DNA from 2 places in the Gemmatirosa kalamazoonensis genome. Region 1 is predicted to be linked to the other one. Evidence: riboswitches for the same ligand, from Rfam matches in the RefSeq annotation. Region 1 holds a riboswitch; the other holds the start of a gene.
What was found. Region 1 has a riboswitch for cyclic di-GMP ahead of J421_RS11580 (SdrD B-like domain-containing protein). Riboswitches for the same ligand answer to the same signal wherever they lie in the genome.
Positions count from the first base shown of each region.

Region 2: another riboswitch for cyclic di-GMP. It lies ahead of J421_RS12410 (Ig-like domain-containing protein); the one in region 1 lies ahead of J421_RS11580 (SdrD B-like domain-containing protein).

Region 1 is NZ_CP007128.1:2,687,487-2,694,846, forward strand. It holds gene J421_RS11570 (ABC transporter ATP-binding protein) at 1-1,090, opposite strand, end outside; gene J421_RS11575 (BMP family lipoprotein) at 1,090-2,127, opposite strand; cyclic di-GMP riboswitch class I at 2,279-2,359, shown strand; gene J421_RS11580 (SdrD B-like domain-containing protein) at 2,420-4,411, shown strand; gene J421_RS11585 (tetratricopeptide repeat protein) at 4,507-6,096, opposite strand; gene J421_RS11590 (L-aspartate oxidase) at 6,296-7,360, shown strand, end outside.
Region 2 is NZ_CP007128.1:2,888,966-2,896,325, reverse strand. It holds gene J421_RS12420 (glycosyltransferase) at 1-144, opposite strand, end outside; gene J421_RS12415 (Ig-like domain-containing protein) at 268-2,235, opposite strand; gene J421_RS12410 (Ig-like domain-containing protein) at 2,561-5,068, opposite strand; cyclic di-GMP riboswitch class I at 5,090-5,189, opposite strand; gene J421_RS12405 (glycosyltransferase) at 5,330-6,799, opposite strand; gene wecB (non-hydrolyzing UDP-N-acetylglucosamine 2-epimerase) at 6,796-7,360, opposite strand, start outside.

The DNA of each region.
Region 1 (7,360 bases):
CGACGTCCTGCCCGCCGAGCGCGACGCGCCCGCTCGCCGGCTGCGCGAGGCCGGCGATCGCCTCGATGAGCTCCGTCTGCCCGTTCCCCTCCACGCCGGCGATGCCGAAGATCTCGCCCGGCGATACGTCGAACGAGACGCCGTCGACCTCGTTAGGCCGCCGCGCGCTCGGGACCACCAGATCGCGCACGACGAGCGCTGCCGGGCCGCTGCCCGAGCGGGGAGCGTGGAGCGTGGAGCGTGGAGCGCTCTCCATCGCGCTCGCGCCTAACAGGGCGGAAGCGTCGTCCGCTCCGCGCTCCACGCTCTCCGCTCCACGCTCGCTCGGCGCCGCGAGATGGTCGAGCGCGAGATTGACGTCGCGTCCCACCATCGCCTTCGCGATGTCGCGCGGCGTCGTGTCCTTCGTGCGGATGCGCTCCACCGTGCGACCGGCGCGCATCACCGTGATCGTGTCCGAGATCTCCACCACCTCGTCGAGCTTGTGCGTGATGAGCACCACCGTGCCGCCGCCGGCGGTGAGGCCGCGGAGCACACGCCACAGCTCGCGCACCTCCGGCGGCGACAGCACGGCCGTCGGCTCGTCGAGGATCAGGATCTTCGCGCCGCGATAGAGCACCTTCAGGATCTCCACCCGCTGCGCCTCGCCGACGCTGAGCTCCGACACGGGGCGCTCCGCGGGAACCGTGAGGCCGGTGCGCTCGCTCAGCGCGCAGACCTCGGCCACGGCGCGCTTGCGGTCGAGCGCCCATCCCTTCGTCAGCTCGCGGCCGAGCACCACGTTCTCCGCCACGGTGAGCGGCGGCACGAGCATGAAGTGCTGGTGCACCATGCCGACGCCCGCCGCGATCGCCTCCGCCGTCGACCACCCCGTCACGTCGCGCAGCGCGCCGTCGACCGCGACCTCGATCGTGCCCGCGTCGGGGGCGAACATGCCCGCGAGCATGCGCATGAGCGTCGACTTGCCGGCGCCGTTCTCGCCGACGAGCGCGTGGATCTCGCCGGCCTCCACCTCGAGCGACGCGTCGCCGTTGGCCTGCACGGGCCCGAACGCCTTCGCGACGCCGGACACCCTGATCGAAAGTGCCATCAGCGTTCGGTGGGGACCTTGATGTAGCCGGCCACGATGGAGTCGCGAATGGTGCCGAGGCGCGCGCGCACCGCGTCGGGGATGAGCGCGCGGTTGTTCGCGTCGTAGATGTAGCCGACGCCGTTCTCCTTCAGCCCGAGCTGCAGGATCCCGCCGCGGAACGTGCCGTTCTTCACGGCGGCGATCGCGTCGTACACGGCGGCGTCGACGCCCTTCACCATCGACGTGAGGATGAACCCCGGCGCCTCCGAGTACTGATCGGCGTCCACGCCGATGGCGAGCTTGCCCGTCGCGCGCGCCGCCTCGAACACGCCGAGCCCCGTGGACCCCGACGCGTGGAAGATGACGTTCGCGCCCGACTGGTACTGGCTCAGCGCCAGCTCCTTGCCGCGCCCGGGGTTGCGGAACGCCTCCGGGGTCACGCCGGCGTACTGCGCGATCACCTGGCAGTCGGGGCAGACGTGCAGCACGCCGGCCCGGTAACCCGCCTCGAACTTGTGGATGAGCGGGATGTCCATGCCGCCGACGAAGCCCACCTTCTTCGACTTCCCGACGAGCGCCGCGAGCGCGCCGACGAGGTAGGACCCCTGCTCCTCGCGGAACTTCAGCGCCTCGAGGTTCGGGGGCGGGAGGACGGGGTTCCCCGCCGAGTCGGTGGCGACCGCGTAGTCGACCCCGGCGAAGCGGACGTTCGGGTACTCCTTCGCGAGCTGGGTCAGGTCGTCGGTGAAGATGAACCCGACCCCGATCACGAGGTCCATCCCTTCCGCGGCGAGCAGCCGGAGCCCGGCCTCGCGGTCCGAGCCCTCGCCCGGCTCGATGAACCGGATGCGCGCGCCGAGGTCCTTCGCGGCCCGCTCCGCCCCGATGTACGCGCCGTCGTTGAACGACTTGTCGCCGCGCCCACCGACGTCGAACACGATGCCGACGTCGAGCCCTTCCGAGCCGGGAGGCTCGGCCGCCCCGGTCGGGTGCGCGAAGAGCAGCGCGACGTGCACGAGCAGCAGCGCGCCGATGACGAGCAGAAGCTTACGCATGGAGGTGCCGAAGAATAGTGCCGGCGCTCGGGCGAGGGGACCGGCCCGAACCGACCCTTGCGCGCCAATATGACGATCTCGACATTGGGCCACGGTTCAGCTCGCAAGAGCCGAGCTGGACCGTGCAGTCGAAGTAGCAGCGGAAACGTTCCGATCGAAAGGGCACCCCGGTCGTGAGGCCGGCTCGCAATGCCTGGGGTCTCGCCGGGGGCGAGACGGCCCGGCTGCCGAATCGGGTCGCACGACGGATCCCCGGGCCGCCGCGCCCGGGCCACCCCTTTCGGAGAACCTCATGCCCTTCCGCCCCCGCCGGTCGGCGTTCGCGCCGCTGGCGTCGTTCCTCGTCGCCGCAGCTGCCGTCCTCGCGGTCGCCTGCGACAGCGGTCGCTCCATCGAGCCCGCGGCCACCGCTCTCGGCCCGACCGCCAAGCCGAGCGCCACGTACATCCTGCCGGTCGGCTGCAACGCCATCACGACGAACTGCGGCGTCGTGACGTCCAATACCGGACCGGAGAGCGAGATCCTCAAGGTCTGCAAGATGTACCCGGCCGGCGTGAGCGGGCCCGCCGTGACCATGCACGTCGTCATCAAGCCGGGCAACGCGCTGCGGTTCGGCAGCCTTTCCGACTTCCTCGTCGAGGTCCAGCCGAACAGCTGCGTCAAGGTCTGGCAGAACGGGGAAGACATCGGCCCGAACCCAGACCTCGCGTCCGTGACCGAGGTCGTGCCGAATGGCTACGCCGCCTCCTTCAGCTACGTCACCGTGAAGCGGAATGGGCTGCGGGGTGACCCGGCGAGCCACGACTCGACGATCGCCGCCCCGATCACCGGCACCGGCAACTCGGTGACCGGGCTCGTGATCGGTGGCCCGTACCGCCCCGGGGCGGTCGTCGTCTTCACGAACACGCCGCTCGTCGCGGCGCTCGGCGACTTCGTCTGGAACGACGCGAACGCGAACGGGATCCAGGATGCGGGCGAGGCCGGGATCGCCGGCGTGACGGTGACCGCCGTCGGGCCGAGCGGCACGCTCACCACGACCACCGACGCCGTCGGCCACTACGCGTTCACCGGGCTGACCCCGGGGAGCTACACCGTCAGCGTCACCGCGCCGGGTGGCTACGCCGCGTCGCCGACGGGGCAGGGGAGCGACCCGTCGACGGACAGCAACGTGAGCGGCGCCTCCGTCACGCTCGCCGCGGGCGCGACGGACAACACGATCGACTTCGGCTTCTACCAGCCCGGCGCGATCGGCGACTTCGTGTGGAACGACCTGAACGCGAACGGCGTCCAGGACGCCGGCGAGCCGGGGATCCCGGGCGTCACGCTGACGTTGAAGCGTGGCAGCACCACGCTCGGCACGACGACGACGGACGCGAGCGGCAAGTACGCGTTCTCGAGCCTCGCCCCGGGCACGTACAGCGTCGTTCCCTCGGCGCCGGCCGGCTACAACGTCTCCGCGACCGATCAGGGCGCGAACGACGCCGTGGACAGCGACGCGAGCGGCGTGTCGGTGGTCGTGGTGAGCGGCACGACGAACAACGACCAGGACTTCGGCTACTACCAGCTCGGCTCCGTCGGCGACTTCGTCTGGAACGATCTGAACAAGAACGGCGTGCAGGACATGGGTGAGCCGGGGATCCCGGGCGTCACGGTGACGCTCGCGAAGGGCGCCGTCACGCAGACGACGACGACCGACGCGAACGGCAAGTACCTGTTCGCGAACCTCGCCGCCGGCACGTACACGGTGACGGTGAGCGGCACGCCGATCGGCTACGTCGCGTCGCCGACCGACGCGGGCTCGAACGACGCGCTGGACAGCGACGGCAGCGGCGTGTCGGTCGCCGTCGCCGGGACGCAGAACCTCACGATCGACTTCGGCTTGTACGAGAAGACCGGCGGCGCGGCGTGCACGTACACGCAGGGCTACTGGAAGACCCACGAGGACAAGTGGCCCGCGCCGTACTCGCCGACCGCGCCGTGGATGACGCCGCAGAAGCAGGTCACCGGCCTGACGTGGGACGGCCTGTTCGACATCGCGCCGAAGGGCGGCAACTCGTACGTCCAGCTCGCGCACCAGTGGATGGCCGCGAAGCTGAACCGCGCGAACGGCGCCCCGGTGAGCCCGTCGGTGCTCTCGACGCTGAACGCCGCCGAGGCGTGGCTGCTCGCGAACACGCCGACGAACGGCGCACTGCCGTCGATCAAGAACGCGCAGGCCGACGCGTGGATGGACGCGCTGGACACGTTCAACAACGGCCAGGCGGGCACGCCGCACTGCGACTGACGTAAAGGGCGAGAGGGCAGAGAGGGCAGGAGGGCAGGAGAGCTGATGACTCTCCTGCCCTCGTGCCCTCTCTGCCCTCTCGCCCTCTCAGTTCGTCAGCTCAGCGGCGCGTAGCGGAAGCCGGCGATGCCGGGCTTCGTGCTCTCGAAGCGCACCGGCTTGCGGTCGCCCGGCGCGACCGGACCGACCGTCTGCGTCTGCGAGTCGATCACGTTCCCGCTCTTGTCGAGGAAGTCGAACTTGATCGTGTACGTCTTCGGCGCGGCCGCGGCGGGGGCGGCCGGCTTCGGCGCGGCGGCGCCGGCGCGCGCGGCACCCGGACGGGCCGGCGTGGACGACGCGGGAGCGGGTGCGTTCGCCTGCACGCCCTCCACCACCATGCCGACGACCGCGCGGTTGTCGCCGCGCGTGAACTCGGTGAAGGTGACCTTCACCGGCATCGCCTCCGACATCTGGTAGTACTTGAACGCCGAGTCGTTCAGCGCCTTCTTCGCCGCCGTGCCGGCCGCCGCGGCGTTCGCCATGCCGTTGTAGGCGAGCGAGATGAACGCGTAGTTGTCGGGATTGCTCGGGTCGACCTGCACGAGGCGCTGCGCGATCGGCAGGATCTTCTCGTACTGCTTCATCGACAGCAGCGTCGCGCTCAGGTTGTTCAGCGCGTCGCGCTCGTACGGGTTCTGCTCGAGCGCCGCCTGGAACAGCCGCGCCGCGTCCGCCGGCTTGCCGATCTGCGACGCCGTCACGCCGGCCTGCGTGAGCGCGAGGTCGGTGTACTTCGCCGAGTTCGCGAGCTGGTCGGCGTAGCTCGCGGCGACGGCCGCGGTATCACCCGAGATGAGCAGCATGCGGGCGAGCGTCGGCTGCGCGCGGAGCGCGTCGGGGCTCGACGGCGCGGAGGCGATGAACGCCTGCAGCGCCGACGCGGCGTCCTTCGCCGCCTGCTTCTGCGCCGCGCCGGTCGCCGACTCCACGGCCTGCGCCTTCGTCACGGCGATGTTGTACATCGCGCTGTTGCGTATGTCGCGGTACGTGGTGTCGGTGCCCGCCGTCTCGACGACCTTCTGCCAGTAGCGCGTCGCGGCGGCGTCGTCGTTCTTGTTCTGCGCGACGGCGGAGAGGACGTGGTACGCGTACGGGCTCCCCTGGTACATGAGGAGCGAGCGGTTCGCGTAGTACTCCGCGGAGTCGGCCTTGCCGCCGTTCAGCGCCGCGATCGCGGCGTTGATCTGGTTCAGCCATGCTTGGTTCTGGCGCATCTGGGCGACCTGCTGCGCGCATCCCGGCGCCGCCTCGGCGAGCCGCTTCAGCGCCGAGTCGGCCGCCGCGAGCACGTCGATCGTCGCCGACGGATCGGTGGCGTAGCCGAGCGACGAACGCGGCACGGTGCCGCCCATCCCCGGCTCCGCGGCCCACGCGATGAGCGCCTGCGCGAGCATGTAGTTGCGCCCCGCCGGATTGTCCTGCGACTTCTCGGCGCTGAGCTGCTTGATCACGTCCGTCAGGATGCGGCCACGCGCCTCAGGCGTGGTCGCGCCCTGCAGGCGGACGAGGCTCAGCGTCGCGTTCTTCACGGACCCCGGCTTGTTCTGATCGATGTTGCAGGCGCCAGCCGCCACCTGGGCGTAGGCCGGGGCGGCGAGCGTCGACAGCAGGCCCAGCATGGGCACGGCGCGACGGAACTTCATGCGGATCTCCAAGGCACGGGACGCGTCGTGCGCCGACGAGCTCGAGGCCCGCAGCGCGGTAATCGGGACAAGACAGGAATATACTAGAGTTTTGTGGCCGGGTTCCTAGGGGCGGACGCCTCGCGCGCACGGCGGCGTGGGGCACGTGACCGAGGTCACCGCTGGGCCTGGCCCACATCCCGCATCACCGGGCGCCCACATGGTCGAACGCCTTCGCACCCGCATCCTCGTCGTCGGCACCGGCATCGCCGGCCTGCACACCGCCTGGCGCTCCGCCGAGGCGGGCGACGTCCTCCTGCTCACGAAGCGCTCGCTGTTCGACTCCTCGACCGCCTACGCGCAGGGCGGCATCGCCGCGGCCCTCGGCGCCGGGGACTCGCCGGCGCTGCACCGCGAGGACACGCTCGCCGCGGGCGCCGCGCTGTGCGACGCCGAGGCCGTGCAGGTGCTCGTCGAGGAGGGACCGGCGCGGGTGAAGGAGCTGCAGCTCGCCGGCGCGCGCTTCGACCTCACCCCGTCGGGTGACTTCAAGCTCGGTCGCGAGGCCGCGCACTCGCGCCGCCGCATCGTCCACGCGCAGGGCGACCAGACCGGCGCCGAGGTCGCGCGCACGCTCATCGCGCGCGTGCGCGAGAGCGCGCGGGTGACGGTGCTGGAGCGCGCGCGCGTGCTCGACCTCATCGTCGAGGACGTGGACGGCGAGCCCACGGTCGTCGGTGCGCGCGCGAGCCTGGCCGGCAAGGCGACGGAGATCGTCGCCGACGCGACGGTGCTCGCCACCGGCGGCTGCGGGCAGGTGTTCCGCTACACCACCAACCCGCTCGTCGCCACCGGCGACGGGTTCGCGATCGCGCATCGTGCCGGCGCGCGGCTCTCCGACATGGAGTTCGTGCAGTTCCACCCGACCGCGCTCGACACGCCGGAGAACCCGCTGTCGCTCGTCAGCGAGGCGGTGCGCGGCGAGGGCGCGACGCTCGTGAACGCGCTCGGCGAGCGCTTCATGCCGAAGCGCCACCGGCTCGCCGAGCTGGCGCCGCGCGACGTGGTGGCGCGCGAGATCTTCCGCGAGCAGCAGCGCCACGGCAAGGTGTGGCTCGATGCGCGCGCGATCGGCGCGAAGGACGGCGTGCGCTTCGCCGAGCGGTTTCCCGGCATCACGGCGCTCTGCCGCGCGCGCGGCATCGACCCGCAGACGGATCTCATCCCGGTGACGCCGGCCGCGCACTACATGATGGGCGGCATCGTGACGGACCTCTGCGGCCGC
Region 2 (7,360 bases), 200 kb from region 1:
CTCGACCTTCGCGCGCGCGATCGCGACGTCGGACGGCGCCTGGCGTCCGGTCGCGCGCAGACGGACCAGGAGCGGGTAGCCGGCGAGCACGAAGAGCAGCACGGCGGCCGGAATGGCGGCCAACCCGAGAGCAAGAAGGAGCATCAACGGACCGAGTTGGATCGCGCTGCGCCCGCCGGGGCGGGAGCGAGCGCGGGGCTGGCGCACAGTGGGCGCCAGCCCCGCGGATCGAGCGATAGCTGCACCTATCCTACGACCGAGGTGGTTTCAGCGTAACCCGGCACGATAGGCGAGCGTGTTGAAGAGGTGCGAGAAGGCCTCGTCGAACGCCTTCGGCGAGCTCGCCCACCAGTTGCGGCTGACCGGCTGCGCGAGACCAGCGAGAATCTGATCGACCTTCGCGTCGTAGCTGCCGTCCCCCGTCACGCGCGCGTACCAGGCGAAGGGATGCGCCATGAACCCGTTCAGCCCGGGCTCCGGGTTCGGATGCGCGGCGACCTTCGCGCCTTCGTCGGTGCCGCGGAGGCTGTGATACTCGAACGCCAGCTGCGACGGCTCCCACTCGCGCGTCCACATGTCGTCGATGCACTTCTTGACCGCATCCGGGATACGCGGGTCCGGCGTGACCTCCTCGTAGTAGCGGATGAGCGCCGAGAGCAGCATGCCGACCATGTAGTTCGACTGGCCGCCCGAATCCGGGCTCCACGTGCCGTAGCTGTAGTAGCGGCCGCCGAACTGCCCGTCCGTCCGCTGGGTGCCGAGCACCGCGGTCACCCACGTGCCCAGCGTCGACGGCGTGAGGTACGACGCGTAGTAGGTGTTCGCCGCGCCGACCGACTTGTAGTAGTTCCCCGCGTCGGCGGGCTGCGTGGAGATCTCGAGCATCGCCGCGTCGAGCGCCGCCATCATGGCCTTGGCGCGGAAGCGATCGTCGCCGTACGTGCCGCCGATGTAGGCCGAGAAGCCGGGGCGGACCATCCAGGCGAGCATCTCCGCCATCTTGCGCAGCTGGTAGCGGCTCATCTCGTCGCCGGTCGCCCAGTAGTGCACCGCCATACCCTCGGACTGGGCCCACCACGCCGTCGGCGCCCCGCTCGGCACGATATAGCCCTTCACGTAGTCGGCGGCCGCGGCGGTCGCGTGATACCAGTACGTGGGATTCGCAGTGCGCTGCCACGCCTGGTACAGGATGTACGCGCGGTCGTAGCCCGCCGTCCGGTTACATCCCCACCGGGGCCCGCACTTGGACCAGTCGGCGGCCTCGAGACGGGCATAGTCCGCATCGAACTGCGCGGCGAGCACCGACGGCGCGGGAGGGCGCGCGGCGTACAGCACACCACCCCACCGGCTCGCCGCGAGGTAGTTCGGGTCTGTCGGGAGCGCGGCCGCCGCGGGCACCTGCTGCGTGGGACGCGCCGCAAGGTCGGGCTGCGTACGCGGCCCGCCGCCGATCACGAGCGTGGCCGGGATCGCACCGCTCGCCGGGACGTCGTAGTCGAACTGCACGAGGACGGCGCGCAGCGAGCCGTCCTTGAAGTGGCCGGCGAGCGGCCGCACGTATACGGCCTGCTCGGCGCCATTCACGCGCACGTGGAACTGCCCGAGGTTCGACTCGTTCGCGAGGCCCTTCGTGAGGGGGATGCCGTTCGAGACCGTCACGACTCCGCTCCCGCCATCGAAGCGCTGCACCATCAGCGCGACCTGCCCACTACCCGGGGCGACGAACGTGGAGTCGGGGGATGGCTGAGGGGGCGTCGCGGTCGAGTCCGGCGGCGCGGGTGTCGAATCCGGCGGTGCGGGCGTCGAGTCGGGCGGCGGCGCGACCGTGTCGACCACGGTGATCACCGGGCTCGACCCCGAGATCCCGTTCACGGTGGCGACGACCGAGGCGGCGCCGAGGTGCACGGCGAGCAGCTGCCCGGTCGTCGAGTCGACGGCGAGCACCGAGTCGTCGGAGCTGTGATACACCGCCCCGGACACGGCGAACTTGTTGTTGCTGCTATCGTAGGCGACGGCGGCGAAGTTCGCCGCACCGCCGAGCCGGACCGTCCAGGTGGTGGTGTCGACGTCGCCGGCGAGGAACGTGAGCTCGAGACGGCTCGCCGAGGCCAGCGTGAGCCGGGACGGCACGGCGCGCGCGGCGAGCGCGGTCGGTGTCGAGTCGCATGCCGCGGCGAGCGCGATGCACACGGCGATGGGCGCGGCGATCAGCAGGCGAGACTCCGACAGGGGCATGATCCGGGCTGCAGAGACGAAGCCGCGTACAGGCGGTTCGATCGGTGCCCCGGAAGGCGAGAGCCGATCCGTCCGGGCGCGACGGTCGGCTCCCAGGGGCTGGGAGGCCGAGCTGAGGGCTTTCGCGATCACGATCGCGTGAGCGACTCTGAATCGAACCCGGGCGTAACGAAAGCGCGTGATCTACAGCACAAGATAGCGCACATTCCGGTTCGGGGCAGCCGTGCGCCGAAAGAGACGCGGGGCCGGTGTGCATCGATGCACACCGGCCCCGCGTCCAGCCGACGTCCCGACGTCAGGACGTCAGCACGTCAGGTGACGCGCCTCAGTGCAGCCCCGCGCGGAACGCGAAGGTGTTGAACAGGTGCGCGAACGCCTCGTCGAACGCCTTGCCCGACGCCGCCCACCAGTTGCGGCTCACGGACTGCGCGAGACCCGTCAGGATCTGGTCGACCCGTGCGTCGTACGTCGCACCGCCGGCCACCCGCGCGTACCACGCGAACGGGTACGCCATGAAGCCGTTCAGCCCCGGTTCCGGGTTCGGGCGCGCCGGCGTGGTCGCCCCCTCGTCGGTGCCGCGGAGGCTGTGATACTCGAACGCCAGCTGCGACGGCTCCCACTCGCGCGCCCACATATCGTCGATGCACTTCTTTACCGCCGCCGGGATACGCGAGTCGGGGCTGACCTCGTCGTAGTAGCGAATGAGCGCCGAGAGCAGCATGCCGACCATGTAGTTCGACTGGCCGCCGGAATCCGCGCTCCACGTGCCGGCGCTGTAGTACCGGCCACCGAACTGGCCGTTCTTTCGCTGGGTGCCGAGCACCGCGGTCACCCACGTGCCCAGCGTCGACGGCGTCAGGTACGACGCGTAGTAGGTGTTCGCCGCGCCCATTGACTTGTAGTAGTTCGCGGCGTCGGCGGGCTGCGTGGAGATCTCCAGCATGGCGGCGTCGAGTGCCGCCATCATCGCCTTGGCCCGGAAGCGATCGTCGCCGTACGTGCCGCCGATGTAGGCCGAGAAACCGGGGCGGACCATCCACGCGAGCATCTCGGCCATCTTGCGCAGCTGATAGCGACTCATCTCGTCGCCGGTCGCCCAGTAGTGCACGGCGACGCCCTCGGTCTGACTCCACCACGCCGTCGGGCCGCCGTTCGGGATGACGTACCCGTTGAGGTAGTCGGCAGCGGCGGCGGTCGCGTGATACCAGTACGTGGGATTACCGCTGCGCTGCCACGCCTGATACAGGATGTACGCGCGGTCGTAGCCCGCCGTCCGGCCGCAGTCGAACTTGGGCCCGCACGCCGACCAGTCGGCGGCCTCGAGGCGCGCGTAGTCGCTCTCGTACTGCGGCGCGAGCGACATCGGCGTCAAGCTCTTCGCCGCGTACGTGACACCGGTCCAACGCGTGGACACGAGGTACGTGGCGTCCGTCGGGAGCGCGGCCGCCGCCGGAACCTGCTTCGCGGGGCGCGCCGCGAGGTCGGGCTGCGTGCGAGAGCCGCCGCCGACGACGAGCGTCGCCGCGATGGGCGCCGCGTTCGGGATGTTGTAGTCGAACTGCACGAACAGCGCGCGGAGCGAGCCGTCGCTGTGCCGGCCGTACAGCGGCCGCACATATACACGCTGCTCGACACCGTTCACGACGACGTGCACCTGCGCGAGGTTCGCCACGGTGACCATCCCGCGCGTGAGCGGGATGCCGTTCGAGACCATCACCGGGCCGCTGCCGCCGTCAAAGCGCTGGACCGCGAGCGTCACCTGCGTGCCCATGGGGAGGGCCGCCGCGGTGACCGTCACCGGCACGGTCGCCTTTACGGTGCCGGCGGTGGCGACGACGTTCGCGGTGCCGGCGGCGACGCCCGTCACGCGGCCATCGCTGGCCACGGTCGCGACGTTAGGCGCGCTGCTCGACCACGTGACGGTCGTGCCGGCGACGGCAGTGCCGTTCGCGGCGAGCGTCGACGCGACGAGGAGCTGCGAGCTGCCCGCCTGCACGGTGAGCTTCGCCGGCGACACCGTGACGGTCGCTACGACCGGCGTGCTCGTGGACGTGCCGGTCGGCGCCGTCGGCGTGCTCGCCGTCGTCGTGGGCGAGGTGGTGGTGGTCGTGGTCGTGGAGGTCGAAGTCGACGACGTCGTCGACGACGTCGACGCCGTGCCGACTTCCACCGGCACCGAGACCGTTAGGCCGTCGCACGAGACCTTCACCGTCGTGGTCCCGTTCGCGACGCCCTTCACGACGCCGGCCGAGGTGACGGTGGCGATCGCCGTCTTCAGCGCGCTGTACGAGAACGTGCGGCCCGTGATCGCCTTGCCCTGCGCATCGACGGGCGTCGGCGTGAGCTGCGTCGTGCCGCCGACGGCGACCTTCGCGGTCGTCGGCGAGACCTTGAGCGCGACGGTGTTGCCGGCCACGGCGTCGACGACGTTGAGCACGACGCCCGTCTGCGCTCCGAGCGTGTCGTTGCGCTGGCGGACGACAATCGACACCTGGCCGGGCTTGAGCGCGCGCGCGAGGCCCGTGGAGTCGATGGTCGCGACGTCGGCGCGCGACGAGGACCAGACGAACGCGGGGACGGGCGTGATCTGCTGCCCGCTCGGATTTAGGGCGAGGGCGACGTAACGGAAGCTCTTGCCCACGACGAGGCGCGTGGTGCTGGCGGAGAGGCCGAGCCATTTGACGGTCGCGCCGGTACCGGACTCGCGATTCGGAGCCTGCGGGACCAGATCGGAGGGCGCGGTGGACGGGGAGTCGCAGGCGCCGACCAGAACCAACAGCGACGCCGCCGCGGCCCAGGTGCCCCGCGGGGCACGAGGGAGGGTGGGGGACATCTAGTACTCCGGGGTGGATCGTTTGGCGGCTCGACTGGCGTGGCACGCTGGAGCGAGTCCGGCGTGCGGTAGCCTCGTAGCTTTGCGTCCCCGGTTTTCACCGGGTTTGCCGTTGTCAGCCGATCTCCGTCACCAGGAGATCCGACCTACGTTGCGCGCGGCGGCGGGAAGGCGGCGGGAGGTGGGACGTACCGATGATGCCGGGCCGTCCGCGCGCATCCAACAGACGAGAGACGCGTGACGGGAGTCACGCGTACACCGTCACGACTCTCGTGAAATTGCCGTTAGGCGGTCGACGTGCTCCAGCAGCGTGACCGCCTGTCGTCGGCGGCTGAAGCGTCCATCGGCGCCGACGGCGACGGGGCGCTCACCGTTGCGGTACTGCAACACATGACGACGAATGACCTGCGCGATTCCCGCAACGTCGTCGGGCGCCACGACATCGGCGCTGGAGCCCTCGAGCACGAGCGCCGTGGCGCTGTCGCGACGCGCGAGCGCGAGCAGCCACGCATCGTACGTCGCGTACTCGAATACCTTCGACGGCACGGCGGTCTCGGTATCCTGCGGGAGCGACACGAGCAGCGACGCGCTCGCGAGCAGCCGCGCCGCCGCCGAGCGCGGGCCCGGCGGGTGATAGCGCACGAACGGCTCGACGCCCTCCTGTTGCGCGAGCGCAACGACCGGCGGCGACAACACGTCGACCGGGCCCATGAGCTCCAGGCCGAACTCCGCGGGCGTGAGCCCGAGCTCCGCGATCACCTGCGCGGAGGCGCGGAACAGCAGCCGCGGGTCGCGGTCGAAGTAGATTGCGCCGGTGTACGCGACCAGGAAGCGTGGATCGCGCGCGACGCTCGGACGATCCTCCGCGTCGCTGCCGTTCATCACGGTGACGATGCGATCGGCGCGCCTTGGGTACGCGGCGCGCATCGCACGCGCCGCGAGCTCGGTGTTGCAGACGATGAGCGCCGCGTCGTCCATCACGCGCCGCTCGAACTGCTCCGTGACGCGAAAGTACGTGGGGCTCGCGAGGCCGACCGCGACGCGCTCCCCGAGGAGCCACGGATCGCGCATGTCGACGACGTGCGGCAGCCTGGCGCGCCGGGCGATCCGGCGCGCCGCCACATGCGCGAAGTGCGGCGGTCCGGACGACACCACCACGTGGTGACGCGCGTCGAGCAGCCGACTGCCTAACGCAGTCGCGGTCGACGCCCAGCGCAGCTCGCCGCCGATCCACTGCAGCGACGTGACGTTGCGGAACAGCTCCCGCGACGACAGGCGGAGGCGGCGCGCCTCGTCGCGCGCGACGCTGCCCGGCGTGCCGCCGCCCGGCGCCCGCGCGCCGTCAGGCATGGCGCCGGCCGCCGCCCCCACCGCGCGGCCGCGCGGCCGCGCGGGAACGCGCAGGCCCCGGGTCACGCGCAGGAGCGCGTCGAGCGCGCGCAAGCCGACCGCCCTCGAGTGCGGCACGCCGAAGAGCCGCATGCCAGGCGGCAGATCGCGCAGTCGCGCGACATCCGTGTCGTCGAGGGTCGCCGGGTCGTTGCACACGACGTCGGTGCCCCACCCCCACTCGGCCGCCACCTGTGACATCTTCTGCCAGCGGAGCCCGCCCACCGTCGTCGATGGCGGGAAGTGCGGGCTCACGAGAAGGATGCGCCGGGCGAACGGCGACGGCGGCTCCGCGGTGTGGTGGAACGGCACCGGCGCGTCGTCGCTCCTCGCCGCGCTCATCGCGCGGCGAGCGCCGCGACCGCGCGCACCCCTGCACAGCCGTCCCACCCCTCGGGACGCCGCGGCACGGCGGGGCGCTTCGCGGCCCGCACGAGAGCGGCGAGCGGCGCGGGGTCGGGCGTCAGCCGGTTCGTCCCCTCGGTGATCGTCACCGGCCGCTCGGTGTTCTGCCGCACGGTGAAGCACGGCACGCCGAGCGCCGTCGTCTCCTCCTGCAGGCCGCCGGAGTCGGTCACCACCGCGTGCGCGCCCTCCACGAGGTCGAGCATCTCGAAGTACGATACGGGGTCGAGGAGTCGCACGCCGCCGGCATCGAGCCCAAAGCGCGTCAACCGCTCCCGCGTACGCGGGTGCGCCGGGAAGTACACGGGCCGCTCGCGCGCGATCTCGGCCAGCACGTCGACGACCGCGCGCAGACGCTCCGGCGTGTCGACGTTCGACGGCCGGTGCAGCGTGACGACGACGTGCGAGCCGTCGGCGCCGAGCGACTGGCGGAAGCGCGTCGCGCGGGCCGCGGGCAGCGCGTAGAACAGGCTGTCCACCATCACGTTGCCGACGAAC